DNA from 3 places in the Streptomyces sp. NPDC047981 genome. Region 3 is predicted to be linked to each of the others. Evidence: predicted binding sites of a transcription regulator. Region 3 holds the regulator's gene; each other region holds the start of a gene.
What was found. Region 3 encodes HrcA, which represses chaperone genes, less so after heat shock. Its sites were predicted from a motif close to TTNGCACTCNGNNNNNCNGAGTGCNAA; they were not measured.
Positions count from the first base shown of each region.

Region 1: a site for HrcA is predicted at 3,672-3,698, ahead of groES (co-chaperone GroES). Genes of this name have one in related genera too.
Region 2: a site for HrcA is predicted at 3,937-3,963, ahead of groL (chaperonin GroEL). Genes of this name have one in related genera too.

Region 1 covers NZ_JBEZNQ010000067.1:25,272-32,276, forward strand. The annotation lists gene AB0E14_RS30225 (substrate-binding domain-containing protein) at 1-546, shown strand, start outside; gene AB0E14_RS30230 (ester cyclase) at 616-1,314, shown strand; gene groL (chaperonin GroEL) at 1,476-3,104, opposite strand; gene groES (co-chaperone GroES) at 3,217-3,525, opposite strand; gene AB0E14_RS30245 (hypothetical protein) at 3,897-4,184, opposite strand; gene AB0E14_RS30250 (polysaccharide deacetylase family protein) at 4,181-5,134, opposite strand; gene AB0E14_RS30255 (class I SAM-dependent methyltransferase) at 5,217-6,410, shown strand; gene AB0E14_RS30260 (PQQ-binding-like beta-propeller repeat protein) at 6,403-7,005, shown strand, end outside.
Region 2 covers NZ_JBEZNQ010000035.1:45,525-52,529, forward strand. The annotation lists gene AB0E14_RS21700 (AraC family transcriptional regulator) at 1-2, shown strand, start outside; gene AB0E14_RS21705 (hypothetical protein) at 1-901, opposite strand, end outside; gene AB0E14_RS21710 (GNAT family N-acetyltransferase) at 1,023-1,571, opposite strand; gene AB0E14_RS21715 (SRPBCC family protein) at 1,568-2,035, opposite strand; gene groL (chaperonin GroEL) at 2,180-3,808, opposite strand; gene AB0E14_RS21725 (cold-shock protein) at 4,194-4,397, opposite strand; gene AB0E14_RS21730 (MoaD/ThiS family protein) at 4,819-5,097, opposite strand; gene thrC (threonine synthase) at 5,132-6,448, opposite strand; SAM riboswitch class I at 6,442-6,611, opposite strand; gene AB0E14_RS21740 (glucosyl-3-phosphoglycerate synthase) at 6,732-7,005, shown strand, end outside.
Region 3 covers NZ_JBEZNQ010000003.1:55,301-62,305, forward strand. The annotation lists gene AB0E14_RS03065 (16S rRNA (uracil(1498)-N(3))-methyltransferase) at 1-259, opposite strand, end outside; gene AB0E14_RS03070 (nitronate monooxygenase) at 256-1,335, opposite strand; gene dnaJ (molecular chaperone DnaJ) at 1,455-2,594, opposite strand; gene hrcA (heat-inducible transcriptional repressor HrcA) at 2,595-3,614, opposite strand; gene AB0E14_RS03085 (MBL fold metallo-hydrolase) at 3,774-4,496, shown strand; gene AB0E14_RS03090 (DUF3097 domain-containing protein) at 4,507-5,307, shown strand; gene hemW (radical SAM family heme chaperone HemW) at 5,571-6,803, opposite strand; gene AB0E14_RS03100 (long-chain fatty acid--CoA ligase) at 6,916-7,005, opposite strand, start outside.

The sequences.
Region 1 (7,005 bases), on a different contig from region 3:
GGCCACGGCGTCCTGCTCGCCCTGCGACACCTCCTCGGCCTCGGCCACGGCACCCCGCTCCTCGTGGCGCGCGGCGACAGCCCGACCGCGCTCGCGGTGCGCGCCGGCTACGCGGAGGCGCTGGCCACGCTGGACCTGGCGGCGCCCGGCCCGGTGATCGACTCCGTACCGGCGGACCAGGACCCGGCCGCGTTCGAGCGCGCGGTCCGGTCGCTGTACGAGGCGGTGAGCGCGGGCCGGGCGAGCGCGGCCCTGGTCCACAACGACGTGGACGCCATCGAGATCGTGCGGCGCCTGGCGGAGCTCGGCGTGAAGGTGCCGGAGGACCTGGCCCTGATCGCCTACGACGACGAGGTCGCCGCGCTCGCCGACACCCCGCTCACCGCGGTCGCCCCGCCGAAGCGCCAAGTGGGCAGGCACGCCACGGAGTTGCTGGTGGAGCGGCTCACGGAGGACCCGGCGGAGGAGCCCGCCCGGCGCCACCTGAGCCTGCTGCCACGGCTGCGCGTGCGGTCCTCGTGCGGGGCGCCGGGCGGGAGCGCCTGAGGCTCCGCCCCCGTGCGGATGGCCACCCCGGACCTAAGATGGAAGGGTCCACCCGGTCCGGGAGGCACCATGACTTTCGTACAGATCATCGATTGCAAGACCAGTCGGTTCGACGACCTGAACCGGCTCATGGACAAGTGGGTCGAACAGACCAAGGGCAAGCGGACGGCCACGCACAGCGTCATCGGCAAGGACCGCTCGGACGCGTCCCACCTCGTGGAGATCGTGGAGTTCCCCTCCTACGAGGTCGCGATGACCAACTCGCAGCTTCCGGAGACGGATCGCATCTTCCGGGAGATGGTCGCGCTCTGTGACGAGATGCCGACGTTCACGGACCTCGACATCGTCCGGGACGAGCAGCTGTACAAGACCAGCGCCCGCCGTCTCTTCGAGCTCATGGCCACCGAGGGCGAGCTGCCGCCCCTCGACGAGGTGCTGGCCGAGGGGTACCACGACCACGATCCGACCAACGAGCAGGACGTCATCGGGATGGACGCGGTCCGGCGCGAGGTGGAGATGTGGCGGGCCGGATTCGACTTCGGTTTCACCATCAACGACCAGATCGCCGAGGGCGACCGGGTGTGCACGCGGTGGACCTGGATCGGCACGCACACCGGCGACTTCATGGGGCTCCAGCCCACCGGCATGAAGGTCTCCATGACCGGGACGACCATCCACCAGTGCCGGCAGGACGGCAAGATCACCGAGGGCTGGTGGCAGTACGACCTGCTCGGCCTCATGGGGCAGCTCGGCGCCGTGGAGGCGTAAGGGGCGCCGTGGAGGCCTAGGGAGCGAGGAGCCGTAGGGAGCGAGGAGGCGTAGAGGCGTCAAGGAGCGAGGAGGCGCGGGAAAACGCCGAGGTCCGGTGCCCCTCCCGGGACACCGGACCTCAGCGATCGGCTACGGGCGATCAGCCGTCAGCGCGTGCGTCAGTGCGAGTGACCGTGGCCGTGGCCGTGGCCCGCGTCCGCCGGCTCCTCTTCCTTCTTCTCCACCACGAGGGTCTCGGTGGTGAGCAGGAGGGAGGCGATCGAGGCGGCGTTCTCCAGCGCGGAGCGCGTCACCTTGACCGGGTCGATGACGCCGGCCTTGACCAGGTCGCCGTACTCGCCGGTGGCGGCGTTGAAGCCGTTGCCCTTCTCCAGCTCCGCCACCTTCGAGGTGATGACGTAGCCCTCGAGGCCGGCGTTCTCGGCGATCCAGCGCAGCGGCTCGACGGCGGCGCGGCGGACGACCGCGACACCCGTGGCCTCGTCGCCGGTCTTGTCGAGGTTGCCCTCGAGGACCTTGACGGCGTGGACCAGAGCGGAGCCACCACCGGAGACGATGCCCTCCTCGACCGCGGCGCGGGTCGCGGAGATGGCGTCCTCCAGACGGTGCTTCTTCTCCTTCAGCTCCACCTCGGTGGCGGCGCCGACCTTGATCACGCACACGCCGCCGGCCAGCTTCGCGAGGCGCTCCTGGAGCTTCTCGCGGTCCCAGTCGGAGTCGGTGGACTCGATCTCGGCCTTGATCTGGTTGACGCGGCCCGCGACGTCCTCGGAGTTGCCGCCACCGTCGACGATGGTGGTGTCGTCCTTGGTCACGGTCACGCGGCGGGCGGTGCCCAGCACGTCCAGACCGGCCTGGTCGAGCTTGAGGCCGACCTCCTCGGCGATGACGGTGGCACCGGTGAGGGTGGCCATGTCGCCGAGCATCGCCTTGCGGCGGTCGCCGAAGCCGGGGGCCTTGACGGCCACGGCGTTGAAGGTGCCACGGATCTTGTTGACGACCAGGGTCGACAGGGCCTCGCCCTCGACGTCCTCGGCGATGATCAGCAGCGGCTTGGAGGCGCCGGCCTGGATGACCTTCTCCAGCAGCGGCAGCAGGTCCTGGATCGAGGAGATCTTGCCCTGGTGGATCAGGATGTACGGGTCGTCGAGGACGGCCTCCATACGCTCCTGGTCGGTCACCATGTACGGGGACAGGTAGCCCTTGTCGAAGGCCATGCCCTCGGTGAAGTCGAGCTCCAGACCGAAGGTGTTGGACTCCTCGACGGTGATGACACCGTCCTTGCCGACCTTGTCCATCGCCTCGGCGATGAGCTCGCCGACCTGCTGGTCCTGCGCGGAGAGCGCGGCCACGGCGGCGATGTCGGACTTGTCCTCGATCGGACGGGCGGTCGCGAGCAGCTCGTCGGAGACGGCCTTGACCGCGGCGTCGATGCCCTTCTTCAGGGCGGCCGGGGAGGCGCCGGCGGCGACGTTGCGCAGGCCCTCGCGGACGAGCGCCTGGGCGAGCACGGTGGCGGTGGTGGTGCCGTCACCCGCGATGTCGTTGGTCTTGGTCGCCACCTCCTTCACCAGCTGGGCACCGAGGTTCTCGTACGGGTCCTCGATCTCGACCTCGCGGGCGATCGTGACACCGTCGTTGGTGATGGTGGGGGCGCCGAACTTCTTGTCGATGACGACGTTGCGGCCCTTGGGGCCGATCGTCACCTTCACCGTGTCGGCAAGCTTGTTGACGCCGCGCTCAAGGGCGCGACGGGCGTCCTCGTCGAACTTCAGGATCTTCGCCATGGGAGCGATTCAGCCCTCTCGGAAATCGTGTGTAAACGAACTGCGCCCCCGGACGCCCAGTGCGGGGTCAAGGGGCGCAGCTCAAAGCATCTGTCTCAGATACTTCGGTGAATTACTTCTCGATGATCGCGAGCACGTCGCGAGCCGAGAGGACGAGGAACTCCTCGCCGTTGTACTTCACCTCGGTGCCGCCGTACTTGCTGTACAGCACGACATCGCCGACCTGGACGTCGAGCGGAAGGCGCTCGCCGTTCTCGAAGCGGCCCGGACCCACGGCGAGGACGGCGCCCTCCTGGGGCTTCTCCTTCGCGGTGTCCGGGATGACCAGGCCAGAGGCGGTGGTCTGCTCGGCGTCGAGCGGCTGGACCACGATGCGGTCCTCGAGCGGCTTGATGGCAACCTTGGAGCTGGTGGTCGTCACGATCCGACCTCCCCCTTCGGAGATCTCACGGGGTTAACTGTCTGAGGTGGCGACCAGGTGGATCCGTCGTCGCGGGTGCCGGACCTGCCCGTCGCTGTGTTGGCACTCTCCAGTGGGGAGTGCCAGAGCCGAGACTATGACTGCGATTAGCACTCGGTCAAGCGGAGTGCCAATTCAGCACCGCGTGGCGGCTCGGCGGGCGGGTGCGATGCGCCGGCGGGTGCGATGCGCAGGCGATGCGGCGGCGGGTCCGATGCACCGGCGGTTCGGTGGCGGGTGGCGTTCGATCCGGTCCCGGTACGGGCAACGGCCCGACGGACCCTGAGGTTCCGTACGAAGGCGCGGACATGACGGCCTCGCGCCCCGACCCTTCAGGGCCGGCCCGCCCGGCGCGGCTCGTCCGCGCCACGCACCCCGCGACGCGGCCCGTCCTCGGCGATCCCGTCGTCCAGCCGGGAGAGTCGGTGCAGGACGCGGGCCGCCGCCCCCGAGAGCGCGCCGCCCGCGGGCCGCTCCCCCGCGCCGGTGTCGGTGTCGAGCCGCTGCGCCGCCTTCCGCCCCAGGCGCTCGATCGGGTCCACGGACGACGCGCACCCCGAGATCCCCAGGAGCGCGCCGGCCAGGACGAGGCCGATGACCGGCCGGCGCGCGCGGCTCACACGTAGTCCTCGAGCTTCGCGACCGCGTACCCCTTGGCCGTGATCGTCTTCATCACCCGGCGGATCATGTCGGGCATCGTGCCCTTCCAGTCCTCCTTGCCCCGGAAGTGCGTGAGCACGATGTCGCCGGGGTGCAGGTCCCGGTCCCACTCGCGCCACTCCATCCGGTCCGGGAACGCCTCCGAGGCCCACAGCGGGACCGCCTTCACCCCGCACGTCGCGGCGGCGCGCAGGGTGTCCTCGTTGTAGTTGCCGTACGGCGGCCGGAAGAGCGGGGGCCGCTTCCCGTACCGCTTCTCGATGACGTCCTGCATCCCGCAGATCTCGCGCTTCTGCGCGCTGTACGAGAGCCCGGGCAGGTAGCGGTGGTTGAGGGTGTGGTTGTGCAGGGCGACCCCGGCGTCCTGCATCTTCTTGAAGTAGCCGTAGTCCTCCTTGACGAGGTAGTCGCTCAGGAAGGCGCTGTACGGGATCTGCAGGTCGCTCATCATCCGCAGCAGCTCGGGGTCCTTCTCCGCGCCGTCGTCGATCGTCAGGAAGACGACCTTCTCCTTCGTCGGCACGGTGGTGAACACCGGCGGCAGCCCTTCGCCGTCCGTCTCGAAGCCCTTGCGCGTGGTGATCTTCGGCTTCACGGCCGGCGGGGCGGGGGCTTCCAGCGGCGGCCGGTCCAGGCCCCACTTCTTGGCGGCCAGGGCCCGGGCGGTGCGGCGCTGGCGGACCTTCTCGACGTAAGCGGCGAGCGCCCCTGACGCGCCCTCCGCCTGTGGCTGACCGGCGGCGGGCCGCGCGGGGCCCTTGCGGCCCTCCGCGGGGGACCCCCCGTCGCCGGAGGGGCCCGCGCAGGCGGAGCCGAGCGCGGCGACGACCAGGGCGGCGCCGACCGAGCGGCGGAGGCGTGCCGCCGCCCGCTTCGAGCGCTTTTCTTCTGCTTGTCGTACTAGCTGCATGGCGCCGCATCCTGTCAGCGGAATGCCCCGCACAGCCGTCGACACCTCCACCCGGCCCCCACCATCCCCCGGCTGGCCCACAATGGGACGGGTGACCGACCTCGCCGACTTCACCGCCCTGCTCGCCCCCGAGGGCCAGACGCTGCTCGCCGCCCTGCGCGACTACGACCCCGCCCAGGAACTGGCCGTCGCCTCCCGGCTGCGCCGCGAGCACCCCGCCGAACTGGTCTCGGCCGCGCTCGGGCAGGCCCGGCTGCGGCAGCGCGCGGTGGCGAAGTTCGGCGCCGAGGACGCGTACCGGATGTACTTCACCCCGCACGGCGTCGAGCAGTCGACCCGGGCCACCGTCGGGACCTACCGCGCGGAACGCCTCCACGCGCTCGGCGTGCGCTCCGTGGCCGACCTGTGCGGCGGGATCGGCGGCGACGCCCTCGCGTTCGCCCGGGCCGGGATCTCGGTCCTCGCCGTGGACCGCGACCCGCTGACGGCGGCCGCCGCCCGCGCCAACGCCGAGGCGCTCGGCCTCGCCGGGCTGATCGAGGTGCGGTGCGCGGACGTGACCGAGATCGACACGAGCCCGTACGACGCCGTCTTCGTGGACCCGGCGCGGCGCGGCGGCCGGGGCAGGATCTTCGACCCGGAGGCGTACTCCCCGCCGCTCTCCTGGGCCGTCGAGGCCGCCCGCAAGGCCCCGCACGCGGCGCTGAAGATCGCCCCCGGCATCCCGCACGAGGCGGTGCCCGAGGAGGCCGAGGCCGAGTGGATCTCGGACGGCGGGGACGTGAAGGAGGCCGTGCTCTGGTTCGGCACCTCCCCCGGCGCGCGCCGCGCGACCCTCCTGCCGTCCGGCGCGAGCCTGACCGGGCGCGGCCTGCCCGACCCGGCGGTCCGCCCGCTCGGGCGGTACCTCTACGAGCCTGACGGCGCGGTCATCCGCGCGCACCTGGTCGCCGAGGTCGCCGAGGAGCTGCCCGGCGGCCTGATCGACGAGACCATCGCGTACGTCACGGCGGACGCCCTCACCCCGACGCCGTTCGCCACGGCGTACGAGATCACCGACGAACTCCCCTTCAACCTGAAGAAGTTGAAGGCCCTGCTGCGCGAGCGGGAGGTCGGCACGCTGACGGTGAAGAAGCGCGGTTCGGCGGTCGAGCCGGAGGAGATCCGCCGCCGGGTCAAGCCGAAGGGCCCGAACGCGGCCACGGTCTTCCTGACCCGGGTCGCGGGCGCCCCGACGATGCTGATCGGCGGACCGGCGGTGGCAGACCGTGGGTGAGCTGCCCCCGCTCCACGAGGAACCGTTCCCCGAGCTGCGCGGCCATGCCTCCCAGGTGACCGTCAGCGCCGACGGCCGGTGGATCGCGGTCAGTTCGGTCCTGCACCAGCAGAGCCGGGTCGCCGTCCACCGCGCCGACGACCTCTCCTGCGCGCACCTGCTCATGTTCGCGATGGACGCGGAGTCGATCGCCTTCCACCCCACGCTCCCGCTGCTCGCCGTCGGCCTCGACAACTACGACGAGTACGACCGCGCGGGCGGACTCACGCTCTTCGAGCCCGACAACGGCCGGCGCGTGGACTTCGCCGACCCCCGGTGGGGCGTCGACCCGGTGCGCTGGCTGGACGCCCGCACCCTCGAACTCACCTTCTTCCGCGTGGACGAGCACGACGAGTACGTCCGCTACGCGTCCCGGGGCACCCTCGTACGGGACGACTGGCTCGGCCTCGCCCCCGACGCCCTCGACCTGACCGCCCTGGAGCGGGAGCCGCTCGATCCCGAAGCCACGGACACCTACCCCGACCAGCCCGGCTCGCCCGCGGGACCGCTCCTCGCGGAGATCGCCGAACGGGCGGGGCGGACCTACGACGGCCTC
Region 2 (7,005 bases), on a different contig from region 3:
AGCCGCTGCCGTAGCCGCCCGAGCCGCTCGTCCCGCTGCCGCCCGTGCTCCCGCGCGAGGGGGAAGAGGGCGGGGGCTGCGTGAGCGTGCGGTAGTTCTCGTGGAACAGCTCCTGCCACCAGACGGCGAACGCCGTGCCCGTCTCCCGTTCCGACTCCCGGAGCGCGGCGCGGTCCCACACCACGTCCGGCAGGTGCAGTTTCACCAGCGACTGCCGGAGGGCCGCCAGGCCGAGTCGCGGGATCCGCTCCGACAGCGCCGGGGCCGCCGGCACGTCCTCCCCGGGGACGTCGTGACGGAAGACGTACACCGTGCGCCCGGGCGTCCCGGGCTCGCCCAGCACGCGCCGGCCCCACACCGCCCGTTCCGCGAGCCGCGCCCGCCGCTCGCGCTCCTGCGCCCGCAGCCGGTCCTGCTCGCGGATCGCGGCCGCCGCCCTCTCCTGCTCGGCCCGGACCGCCGCGCGGATCTCCTCGCCGACCGGCGCGTACGCCGCGAAGGCCTCCCGGAGCGCCCGCTCGTACCGCACGCGGGTCTCCTCCCAGGTCCTCAGGGCGCGCCGCAGGGCCAGGTGCCTCCACAGCGGGAGAAGCACGGCCCGGGCGTGGGCGGCGCGGAGTTCGGCGCTGATCCGGTCCACGGTGCGGACGTGGGCGACCGCGGCGTTCACCCAGCGGTGGCACTCCTGCGGAGTGCACGGCACGAGCGCCCCGGTGGCGTCATGGAGGCCCGGGGTGCGCACGGAGAAGAAGGGGCCCTCGTACCGCGCGGCCAGCAGGTAGTCGGGGAAATGCTCGAAGACCCGGACCTTCCCCTCGACCCGTGCGACCTGCTCCTCGCCGCCCTGGCGGCCTGACAGCTCCCAGTAGTGGGAGAGGTGCGGTAATTCCGAGCGACGCATCGGCTCCACCCCCGCGGGTCGGGTCCCGGTCCCCTACCCCTTACCCCGCAGCAGCCCGCCCGCACCACCGACACGGACGGCCCGACCACCCGGACCCGCCCGCCCGCACCCGCCGAGCGGACTACCCGGACCCGCCCGCCCGCACCCGCCCGTACATCCACATGTCCCGCCGCTCGCCGCCCACTTCCTGCCAGGAGCGCAGCAGGCCCTCCCGTACGAAGCCGGCCCGTTCGGCCGTCTTCGCCGAGGCCTCGTTCCAGGGTTCGACCAGCAACTGCAGCCGGGGGATGCCCAGTTCGCCGAGTGCCCAGGCGCTCACCGCCGTCAGCGCGGCCGTGGCCGCGCCCTCGCCCCGGCAGGCGGGGACGATCCAGTAGCCGAGGGTGGCGCGGCCCTCGGGGAGGTCGCGGAGCCAGAGGCCGATCATGCCCGCCGGGCGGATGTCACGGCGGCGGACGACCACGAAGGAGTAGCCGGCGCCCGTCTCCGCGCGGCTCCACTGGCGGCGGACGAACGCCTCGCCCTCGCCTTCCGAGTACACCGGCGGGACCGTGTTCGTCAGCGGGATGTACGGGTCGGCCGACGCCTCCTCCACGAGCGGCAGGTCCGCCCGCTCCCAGGCCCGCAGCTCGTACGGTCCCGCGGCGAGCCGCGGCACGTCGAGGCTCACATCATCTCCAGGTATACCGCGAGCCGGTCGTACTCCTCCTTGACCCCGGCCTCCATGCCCGTCGCGAGGGCCTGGTCGCGGATCTCCGTCGACGGCCAGATCGACATGCTCGTGAGCGCCGTGCCGCCGTCGGGGGTGTCGTCGAAGGTGAGGGTGACGTGGACCGGCGGGCCCGGCATGAGCTCGAAGACCTCGGTGTAGACGAGGCGCTCGTTCGGCAGGATCTCCTCGTACGTGCCGGAGAAGACGATCTCGCGCCCGTCGGGCGCCTTCTGGCCCCAGCGCCACGCGCCGCCGGGCCTGAGGTCGATCTCGCAGACGGTCGTGGGCATGGCGGCCACGCCGTACCACTGACGGACGTGCTCGGGCCTGGTCCAGGCCTCCCAGACGCGGGCGGGCGGGGCGTCGAAGGTGCGGGTGATGACCAGCTCGCGGTCGGTCGGTGTCGTCAGCAGCGTGATCATGGCTCGCTCCCGCCTTCCCTGGCCCGTGGCCGTGCCACCCCTCCCCACCAGCATCACCCCGAACGCCCGAGGGCGGCACCCCCAGCAGGGAGTGCCGCCCTCGGTCGCGTACAGCTGTACAGCGAGGAGCTACCGAGCCGAGGCTCAGAAGTCCATGTCACCGCCCGGCATGCCGCCCGGAGCGGCCGCAGCGGCCTTCTCCGGCTTGTCGGCGATGACGGCCTCGGTGGTCAGGAACAGCGCGGCGATGGAGGCCGCGTTCTGCAGCGCGGAACGCGTCACCTTCGCCGGGTCGATGATGCCCTCGGCGATGAGGTCCACGTACTCGTTGGTCGCGGCGTTCAGGCCGTGGCCGACGGGCAGGTTGCGGACCTTCTCCGCCACGACGCCGCCCTCGAGGCCGGCGTTGACGGCGATCTGCTTCAGCGGGGCCTCCAGGGCCAGCTTCACGATCGCGGCACCGGTGGCCTCGTCGCCGGACAGGTCCGCCTCGAGCTTCTCGAAGACGTTGGAGGCCTGCAGCAGGGCCACGCCGCCACCGGCGACGATGCCCTCCTCGACGGCCGCCTTCGCGTTGCGAACGGCGTCCTCGATGCGGTGCTTGCGCTCCTTGAGCTCGACCTCGGTCGCGGCACCGGCCTTGATGACCGCCACGCCACCGGCGAGCTTCGCCAGGCGCTCCTGGAGCTTCTCGCGGTCGTAGTCCGAGTCGGAGTTCTCGATCTCGGCGCGGATCTGGTTGACGCGACCGGCGACCTGGTCGCTGTCACCGGCACCGTCGACGATCGTGGTCTCGTCCTTGGTGATGACGACCTTGCGGGCGCGGCCGAGCAGGTCCAGGCCCGCGTTCTCGAGCTTGAGGCCGACCTCCTCGGAGATGACCGTGCCGCCCGTGAGGATGGCGATGTCGTTCAGCATGGCCTTGCGGCGGTCGCCGAAGCCCGGGGCCTTGACCGCGACGGACTTGAAGGTGCCGCGGATCTTGTTGACGACCAGGGTCGACAGGGCCTCGCCCTCGACGTCCTCGGCGATGATCAGCAGGGGCTTGCCCGACTGCATGACCTTCTCCAGGAGCGGGAGCAGGTCCTTGACCGAGGAGATCTTGGAGTTGACGATCAGGAGGTACGGGTCGTCCAGGGACGCCTCCATACGCTCCATGTCGGTGGCGAAGTACGCCGAGATGTAGCCCTTGTCGAAGCGCATACCCTCGGTGAGCTCCAGCTCCAGACCGAAGGTCTGGGACTCCTCGACGGTGATGACGCCTTCCTTGCCGACCTTGTCCATCGCCTCGGCGATGAGCTCGCCGATCTGGGTGTCGGCGGCGGAGATGGAGGCCGTGGAAGCGATCTGCTCCTTGGTCTCGACATCCTTCGCCTGCTCGAGCAGGGCGCCGGAGACGGCCTCGACGGCCTTCTCGATGCCGCGCTTGAGGGCCATCGGGTTGGCGCCGGCCGCCACGTTGCGCAGGCCCTCGCGGACGAGCGCCTGGGCGAGGACGGTCGCGGTGGTCGTACCGTCACCGGCGACGTCGTCCGTCTTCTTGGCGACTTCCTTGACCAGCTCGGCGCCGATCTTCTCGTACGGGTCCTCGAGCTCGATCTCCTTGGCGATGGAGACACCATCGTTGGTGATCGTGGGGGCGCCCCACTTCTTCTCGAGGACGACGTTCCGGCCCTTGGGGCCAAGGGTGACCTTGACGGCGTCGGCGAGCTGGTTCATCCCGCGCTCGAGACCGCGCCGTGCCTCCTCGTCGAACGCGATGATCTTGGCCATGTGAAGTGGTCCTCCCGGACATGGGGTGGATAACGCTCCAGGACCGCGCCGACGCCCGCGACGGACGGCCTGCGTGCCCGGTGGTTCCTTGCCCCACCTGGCCGCGGACCTCGCCTGCCCGATCCTCGTAAGCACTCTCACCTTCAGAGTGCTAACGCCAATGATTAGCACTCGCCCCATGCGAGTGCAAGCGACTCCCATAGATCGGGCGACGGTCCTGACACCGACCGGGCGACGCCCCCGGGACACCGCGGCGCGGGCCGCGCACGCACGAGGGGTCCGCATCCTGGTCAGGATGCGGACCCCTCGGCGTGAGAACGCGTGAGATCGCCTGCGAAAGCGTGGCGACGCGTGCGTGCGTACGTGGTGGCCGATCGCGCCGTGCTCAGACGGCGAGCTTGACCATGTCCGCCTGCGGACCCTTCTGGCCCTGCGAGATCTCGAACTCGACCCGCTGACCCTCTTCAAGGGTGCGGTAACCGTCCATCTGGATCGCGCTGTAGTGGACGAATACATCCGCACCACCGTCGACCGCGATGAAGCCGTAGCCCTTCTCCGCGTTGAACCACTTGACGGTGCCCTGAGCCATGCCTAACTCCCCTATTACTGGCCCTTGCGCGGGGCCGCACTTCACGGACCCGGGTCAGACCCTGCGCCGGAACGCGTCGACCGCGGCTGAATGTATCTGCCCAACTGCCCTCTGCAACAGGTCATTCGGGCGAGAATTCTGGGCACGCCGTAAAGGAGAATTCCGGAGGATTTATTGAATTCCGGGGCAAGTCGGGCCCGGCAAAGTGCGCAGAAGGTACAGATCGCGCGCGCACTTTGGCTGCTTCTTGTCACGTGGGGACGCATTCTCATATGCGCCTGGCACGGAGCAGCGGGGTGAAGCCGGGGGGACTTCCCCAACTCTACCGCGCTCAACCATGCAGAATTGCCCCCTCCGCTTCTCTCGCGGAGGGGGCAATTCGGTTACGCCGGGTAACTACACGGCGATCGGTGGTCGGCGATCAGCAGCCGCCGGCGACCGCCGGGATGATCGAGACGCCCGCGCCGTCCGGCGTCGCCGTCTCCAGGCCCTGCTCGAAGCGCACGTCGTCGTCGTTCACGTAGACGTTCACGAAGCGGCGCAGCTTGCCCTGGTCGTCCAGGACGCGCGCGGCGATGCCCGCGTGGTTCTTCTCCAGGTCCGAGATGACCTCGGACAGGGTCGCGCCCTCCGCCGGAACCTCGGCCTGGCCGCCCGTGTAGGTACGGAGGATGGTGGGGATACGGACCTTGACGCTCATGTGCTGCTGCCTTCCGTGAACGGACGAGTGGGGGTCAGTGGGCCAGGCCGGCGGCGCGGAACGCGTCCAGGCTCGGCTTGATGGTGGCGGTCGCCTGGGAGGTGTCGGCCACCGCGTCCAGGGTCTTGAGGCCGTCACCCGTGTTGAGCACGACCGTGGTGAGGGTCGGGTCGATGAGGCCGGCCTCGACCAGCTTCTTCGTCACGCCGACCGTCACGCCGCCCGCCGTCTCGGCGAAGATGCCCTCGGTCCTGGCCAGGATCTTGATGGCGTCGACGACCTGCTCGTCGTTCACGTCCTCCACGGCGCCGCCGGTGCGGCGGGCGATGTCGAGGACGTACGGGCCGTCGGCCGGGTTGCCGATGGCCAGCGACTTGGCGATGGTGTTCGGCTTCTGGGGGCGTACGACGTCGTGACCGGCCTTGAAGGCGGCGGACACCGGCGAGCAGCCCTCGGCCTGGGCGCCGAAGATCTTGTACGGCTTGTCCTCGACCAGGCCCAGCTTGATGAGCTCCTGGAGGCCCTTGTCGATCTTGGTGAGCTGCGAGCCGGAGGCGATCGGGATGACGAGCTGGTCCGGGATGACCCAGCCGAGCTGCTCGCAGATCTCGTACGCGAGCGTCTTGGAGCCCTCGCCGTAGTACGGACGCAGGTTGACGTTGACGAAGCCCCAGCCCTCGCCCAGCGGGTCGCCGATGAGCTCGGAGCAGAAGCGGTTGACGTCGTCGTAGTTGCCCTCGATGCCGACCAGCTCGCCGCCGTAGACGGCGGCCATGACGACCTTGCCCTGCTCCAGGTCGTGCGGGATGAACACGCAGGAGCGGAAGCCGGCGCGGGCGGCGGCGGCGCCGACGGCGCCGGCCAGGTTGCCGGTGGAGGAGCAGGAGAGCGTGGTGAAACCGAAGGCGCGGGCGGCCTCCAGGGCCTGGGCGACGACGCGGTCCTTGAAGGAGTGCGTCGGGTTGCCGGAGTCGTCCTTGACGAAGAGCTTGCCGGGCTCGACGCCCAGCTCGGCGGCGAGGTTGTCGGCCTGGACGAGCTTGGTCCAGCCCGGGTTCAGGTTCGGCTTCTCGGCGACGTCGGCGGGGACGGGCAGCAGCGGGGCGTAGCGCCAGATGTTGGCGGGGCCGGCCTCGATCTGCTTGCGCAGCGCCTCGGGGTCACCGACGGGCAGGTCGTACGCGACTTCGAGGGGGCCGAAACACAGCTCACAGGCGAAGATCGGGCCGAGTGCGAATACTTCACCGCATTCCCGGCAGGAAAGGCCGGAAGCGGGACCGAGATCGACGGTCTGAGCGGTGTCGGGGGTAGCAGTCTGTACAGCCATGGAGGCGAGGCCCTTTCTCCTCATCTTTCTCATGGCGAACGTCGCCATGAGACGGATTTGGCACCTTCCCTAGCCGGGAGCCTCGCGGGCGCAGTGGCGACGACTGGCGTCGACTGCGGACGAGTGACCGACTGGAGGGTTGCCGGGGCTTCAACGGGCCGTTTCCCTCTGCCCCTCTGGATGAGCGGTATTCGATTGTGAGACGCGGGCGGCACCCCGACATGCATCGGGGATCCGCGTTGTTCAAGACTGTAACCGAAGGCCCGGAGGGTTGAACCTGCCGTCCGAACCGCGAGATGGAGATCACGTGCTGGAGGAAGTGGAGCGCTGGCTGGGCCGGCGGTCCTGGTCCGTGGCGGACCGTTCGCTCGACCGCGTCCTGGCGGCGAAGCACGGGACGACGGTCAGCGTCGTGCTGCCCGCGCTGAACGAGGAGGCGACGGTCGGCGAGATCGTCGCCGTCATCCGGCGCGAGCTGATGACCGAGGCGGTTCCGCTGGTGGACGAGCTGGTGGTGATCGACTCCGGCTCCACCGACCGAACGGCGGAGGTGGCGGCGGCGGCCGGGGCGCGGGTGGTGG
Region 3 (7,005 bases):
TGGGCAGCGCCTGGACGACAGTGATGCGGGGCGCGGGCTCGGCCTCCTCGTAGGTACCGGAGACCTGGACGGTCAGCTGGTCCTTGCCCTCGGCGGACAGCACGACGCACTCGGCCCAGGTGCCGCGCCCGTCGGTGAGGACGACGTCCTCCCCCGCGCGCAGCCGCTTCACGGAGACGGCGTGACGGCCCTCGGGGCCGTCCAGGAGGAAGGGGCCGTTGCCGGGGACGGCCTCGACGACGAAGACGGGTGCGGTCATGAGGCGGTGCTCCTGTGGGCCTGCGCGGTGAGTGCGGTGTCGAGTTCGGCGGCCAGCACCTCGACGAGCTGGCCGGCCGGGAGGTCGCGGGCGAGCCGGTGCCCCTGGCCGGCCCACAGGGCCATGCCCTGGGCGTCGCCGGCGGTGGCGGCGGCCTTGCGGAGGGGGGCGGTGAGGTGGTGGACCTCGGGGTAGGCGGCGGGGGCGTACCGCCCGTGCTCGCGCATGAAGCGGTTGACGAGCCCGCGCGCGGGGCGGCCGGAGAAGGCCCGGGTGAGCTCGGTCCGGACGAAGAGCGGGTTGGTCAGGGCCTGCTTGTGCAGCGCGTGCGCGCCCGACTCGGGGCAGACGAGGAAAGCGGTGCCGAGCTGGGCGGCGTCGGCCCCGGCGGCGAGGACGGCGGCGATCTGCGCGCCGCGCATGATCCCGCCGGCGGCGACGATCGGCAGCTGGACGGTCTCCCGGACCTGGGTGACGAGCGTGAGGAGCCCCGTCCCGGCGAGCGCGGCGTCCGGGTCGTCGCGGTGCGTGCCCTGGTGGCCGCCGGCCTCGACGCCCTGCACGCAGACGGCGTCGGCCCCGGCCCACTGGGCGGCCTGGGCCTCTTCGGCGGAGGTGACGGTGACGACGGTGAGCGTACCGGCGCGGGCGAAGGCGTCGAAGGTGCCGCGGTCGGGGCAGCCGAAGGTGAAGGAGACGACGGGGACGGGGTCGTCGAGCAGGATCGCCAGTTTGGCGTCGTACGCGTCGTCCCGCCCGTTGTCGGGGTCGCCGAGGGCCGTCTCGTACCAGGTGGCCTCGCCGGTCAGCTGGTGCCGGTAGACGTCGACGGAGGCGGAGTCGGCGTGCTGTCCGCCGGGCGGCATGAAGAGGTTGACCCCGAAGGGCTGACCGGTCAGCCCGCGCACCTGCTTGATCTCCTGGTAGAGCCCGCCGGCGGTCTTGTACCCCCCGGCGAGGAACCCGAGCCCCCCGGCCTCGCACACCGCCCCGACGAGCTGCGGACCGGACGCGCCGCCCGCCATGGGGGCCTGCACGATCGGGTACCGGGAGAGATCGTTCAGCGCGGTGGACATGCAGGCATCGTGTCATACGGGAAGGGCGGCACCCGCTCGAAGCGGATGCCGCCCTTCCAGGCACAACGCGGGCTCAGCGCCCGTTGAACGCGTCCTCGATGTCCGAGAACAGACCAGACCTACCGCCCGTTGAACGCGTCCTTCAACCGCGAGAACAGCCCCTGCTGACCCGGCTGGAACTGACCCGTCGGCCGCTCCTCGCCGCGCAGCTTCGCGAGTTCGCGCAGCAGTCGCTCCTGCTCGGGGTCGAGCTTCGACGGGGTCGTCACCTCGACGTGGACGATCAGGTCACCGCGTCCGCCGCCCCGCAGGTGCGTGATGCCGCGCCCGTGCAGCGGGATGGACTGGCCGGACTGGGTGCCCGGCCGGATGTCGACCTCTTCGAGCCCGTCGAGGGTCTGCAGCGGCACCTTCGTGCCGAGCGCGCCCGCCGTCATCGGGATGGTCACCGTGCAGTGCAGGTCGTCGCCGCGGCGCTGGAAGACCTCGTGCGGGACCTCGTGGATCTCCACGTACAGGTCACCCGCCGGGCCGCCGCCCGGGCCGACCTCGCCCTCGCCGGCGAGCTGGATGCGGGTGCCGTTGTCGACACCGGCCGGGATCTTGACCGTGAGCGTACGGCGGGACCGGACCCGGCCGTCGCCCGCGCACTCGGGGCACGGGGTCGGGACGACGGTGCCGAAGCCCTGGCACTGGGGGCACGGGCGGGAGGTCATGACCTGGCCCAGGAAGGACCGGGTGACCTGGGAGACCTCACCGCGGCCGCGGCACATGTCACAGGTCTGCGCGGAGGTGCCGGGCGCGGCGCCCTCGCCCGAACACGTCGTACAGACGACGGCCGTGTCGACCTGGATGTCCTTCGTCGTGCCGAAGGCGGCCTCGTTGAGGTCGATCTCCAGACGGATCATCGCGTCCTGGCCGCGCCGCGTGCGCGAGCGCGGTCCGCGCTGCGACGCCGTGCCGAAGAACGCGTCCATGATGTCCGAGAAGTTCCCGAAGCCGCCCTGGCCGAAGCCACCGGCTGCACCGGCGCCGCCGGACGCGGACAGCGGGTCGCCGCCGAGGTCGTAGACCTGCTTCTTCTGCGGGTCCGACAACACCTCGTACGCGGCGTTGATCTCCTTGAAGCGCTCCTGCGTCTTCGGATCGGGATTCACATCCGGGTGCAGCTCGCGGGCGAGCCGCCGGAATGCCTTCTTGATCTCGTCCTGGGACGCGTCGCGGCGTACGCCGAGTACGGCGTAGTAGTCCGTGGCCACTTACGACTCCGCCAGGATCTGTCCGACGTAACGTGCCACTGCGCGTACCGCTCCCATCGTTCCGGGGTAGTCCATGCGGGTCGGTCCGACCACGCCGAGTTTGGCGACTGCCTCGTCGCCCGAACCGTAGCCGACCGCGACGACGGACGTGGACGTGAGGCCCTCATGGGCGTTCTCGTGCCCGATCCGTACGGTCATGCCCGAGTCCTTGGCCTCGCCGAGCAGCTTGAGGAGCACGACCTGCTCCTCGAGCGCTTCGAGCACAGGCCGGATCGTGAGGGGGAAGTCATGGCCGAAGCGGGTGAGATTGGCGGTACCGCCGATCATCAGCCGCTCCTCGTGCTCCTCCACCAGGGTTTCGAGCAGGGTCGCGAGCACGGTCGAGACCGTCCCGCGGTCCTCCATCTCCTCGAAGGACTCCGGGAGATCCTGCACCAGCTGCGGCACGTCCGCGAAACGGCGGCCGACGACCCGGCTGTTCAGCCGGGCGCGCAGATCGGCGAGCGAGGTCTCGCCGAACGGCGCGGGGCAGTCGATGACGCGCTGCTCGACGCGGCCGGTGTCCGTGATGAGGACGAGCATCAGCCGGGCGGGCGCCAGCGAGAGCAGCTCCACGTGCCGGACCGTCGAACGGGTCAGCGACGGGTACTGCACGACGGCGACCTGCCGGGTCAGCTGCGCGAGCAGCCGGACCGTGCGCCCGACGACGTCGTCGAGGTCGACGGCTCCGTCGAGGAAGTTGTGGATCGCGCGCCGCTCGGGCGTCGACAGCGGCTTGACGCCGGCGAGCCGGTCGACGAAGAGGCGGTAGCCCTTGTCGGTCGGGATGCGTCCGGCGCTGGTGTGGGGCTGGGCGATGTAGCCCTCGTCCTCCAGGACCGCCATGTCGTTGCGCACGGTGGCGGGCGAGACGCCGAGCTTGTGGCGCTCCGTGAGCGCCTTGGAGCCGACCGGCTCCTCCGTCCCGACATAGTCCTGGACGATGGCGCGCAGCACCTCGAGTCTGCGTTCGCTGAGCATCGCGCCCACCTCCAGCTGTCGTTCGGTCGTATCGGTTGCTCCACATTTGGCACTCGCCCTGTCCGAGTGCCAGGAATCCCCCGGCCAGTGTACGGCGGCGGGCATCGCTCCTGGCAAGGAGGCCGCGTCGGAGCGCGTCCTTGCGGATAGCGTCGCGGTATGGATGTCGCTTGGGAAGACTTCGGCTGGGAGCGGCTCGCGGACGGTGTCGGTCGGCGCAGACTGCCCGGCTGGGACGCCACGGTGGGCCTGGTGGTGGGCGAGAAGGCCGTCCTGCTGTACGACACGGGCTCGACGCTCCGGGAGGGAACGGCGCTGCGGACCCAGGTGGAGTCGCTGACCGGGGGCCGAAGAGTGACACACATCGCACTCAGCCACCCCCACTTCGATCATGTCCTGGGCACGGCGGCCTTCGCGGGGGCGGAGGTGTACGGGGCGGTCGGCGTGGACGCGCTGCTGCGCCGGGAGGCGAGCGAGCTGATGGCGGACGCGGTACGGCACGGGGTGGACGCGTTCGCGGCGGCGGAGGCGGTGGACGTGCTGGTGGCGCCGCAGCACGTGGTCTCCGGCGAGTGGACGCTGGACCTGGGCGGCCGGCAGGTGCTGCTCGCGAACGTGGGCCCGGGCCACACGGCGCACGACCTGGCGCTCTTCGTCCCCGGTGGCCGGGAGGTCGTCTTCTGCGGGGACCTGGTGGAGGAGTCCGGGGAACCACAGGCGGGCCCGGACGCGATCCCGTCGCGCTGGCCGGACGCCCTGGACCGGCTGCTGGCCCTGGGCGGCGCGGACGCGGTGTACGTACCGGGCCACGGGGCGGTCGTGGACGCCGCGTTCGTGCGACGCCAACGCGAGGAACTGGCACGGCGCTTCGCCGTCGCATAACGTCACGCGAATGCGCAGCTACGACCCCGACCTGACGCCCCCGTGGAAGCGATCCGCCCCGGTGCCGGAGGTGCCGGCGGAGGTGGACCTCGTGGTGGAGGAGGTCTCGACGGGCTTCTGCGGGGCGGTGATCCGCTGCGAGGCGGGCACGGTGACCCTGGAGGACCGCTTCGGCAAGCACCGGGTGTTCCCGATGGAGCCGAGGGGCTTCCTCCTGGAGGGCAGGCCGGTGACGCTGGTGCGCCCGGCGTCCGGGCCGGCGCGGCCGACCCGCACCGCCTCCGGATCGATCGCGGTCCCGGGGGCGCGGGCTCGGGTGGCACGGGCGGGCCGGATCTACGTCGAGGGCCGGCACGACGCCGAGCTGGTCGAGCGGGTCTGGGGCGACGACCTCCGGATCGAGGGCGTGGTGGTGGAGTACCTGGAGGGCATCGACGACCTCCCGGCGATCGTGGCCGACTTCGCCCCGGCGGCGGACGCACGCCTGGGCGTCCTCGTCGACCACCTGGTCCCCGGCTCGAAGGAGTCCCGCATCGCGGCGCAGATCTCGTCACCGGACGTCCTGGTCGTCGGCCACCCGTACATCGACGTCTGGGAGGCCGTGAAGCCGGCCTCGCTCTCCATCCCCGCCTGGCCGACGGTCCCGCGCGGCCAGGACTGGAAGACGGGCGTCTGCGAGGCCCTGGGCTGGCCCCCGAACACGGGCGCGGCCTGGCAGCACATCCTGTCGAAGGTCCACAGCTACAAGGACCTGGAGCCGTCCCTGCTGGGCAGGGTGGAGGAACTGATCGACTTCGTCACGGCGCCGTAGCGGGGCCTGCCCGGCCGAACAGGTCTGTCCGGCCGGTCGGGTCTGCCCGGCCGATCAGGTCTGCCTGGCCGATCAGGGCCTGCCCGGCCGGTCGAGCCGGTCGGGCCAGATCAGGGCGAGGCACGGCGCCAGTCCTGCTCGGGCCGGTCGGGCCGGATCAGGGCGAGGCACGGCGCCAGTCCTGCTCGGGCCGGTCGGGCCGGATCAGGGCGAGGCAAGGTGCCAGGGCCCGCGCGCCCGGCCTGATCCAGAAACGCGGGGCCCTAGTCCACCAGGTCCCTGACCACCGCGTCCGCAAGGAGCCGTCCCCGGAGGGTCAGGACCGCGCGCCCCTCGCCGTACGCCACCTCGTCGAGGAGGCCGTCCGCGAGGGCCTTGCGGGACGCGGCGAGCCCGTCCGGGCGCAGGAGGTCCAGCGGGCACCCCTCCCGGAGCCGCAGCTCCAGAAGCACCCGCTCGACGCGCCGGTCCTCGGCCGAGAGGATCTCGCGCCCGGCACCCGGCGACCTGCCGGCGGACAGCGCCTGCGCGTACGCCCCCGGATGCTTCACGTTCCACCACCGCACGCCGCCCACGTGCGAGTGCGCCCCCGGACCGGCTCCCCACCAGTCGGCGCCGCGCCAGTACAGCTCGTTGTGCAGGCACCGCCCGGCCTCCGAGGTGGCCCAGTTCGACACCTCGTACCAATCGAAACCGGCCTCGGCGAAGACGGAGTCGGCGATCAGATACCGGTCCGCGTGCACGTCGTCGTCCGTCATCGGCACCTCGCCGCGGCGGATCCGCCGGGCCAGCTGTGTGCCCTCCTCGACGATCAGCGCGTAGGCGCTGACGTGGTCGGGCCCCGCCCCGATCGCCGCCTCCAGGGACGCCCGCCAGTCGTCGTCGGACTCCCCAGGCGTCCCGTAGATCAGGTCCAGGTTCACGTGGTCGAAGCCCGCCGCCCGCGCCTCGGCGACGCACGCCTCGGGCCTGCCCGGCGTGTGGGTGCGGTCGAGGACCTTCAGGACGTGCTGCCGGGCGCTCTGCATCCCGAAGGACACCCGGTTGAAGCCACCGGCCCGCAGCTCCTCGAGATACGCCTGGTCCACCGACTCCGGGTTCGCCTCCGTCGTCACCTCGGCGTCGTCCGCGAGCCCGAACTCGTCCCGGATCGCCCCCAGCATCCGTACGAGGTCCCCGGCGGCGAGCAGCGTCGGCGTACCGCCGCCGACGAAGACCGTCCGCACCGGGCGCGGGTCGTCGCCGAGCACCTTGCGGGCGAGGCGTATCTCCTCGGTCACCTGTCCCGCGTAGTTGTCCCGGGAGGCGAGCACGCCACCGGCACCGCGCAGCTCGCTCGCGGTGTACGTGTTGAAGTCGCAGTAGCCGCACCGCGTGGCGCAGTACGGCACGTGCAGATAGAACCCGAGCGGCCGCTCCCCGGCCCCTTCCAGGGCGTGCGCGGGCAGCGCCCCGTCCTCGGGCATGGGCTCACCATCGGGCAGTACGGAAGGCATGAGCCCATTGTCCCGTACCGCCCGAGCAAGCAGGCCGCCCTGTGGACAACCCTTGACGGACAGCCGTCAAGGGTCGTCCGTCAAGGATCCCGTCGACCGGAGACGGCCGGGGCTACGCCTCCCGCGCCCCCGCGTACATCTCCTCGATGAGGTCCTTGTACGTCCGCTCGACCACCGGCCGCTTCATCTTCAGCGACGGCGT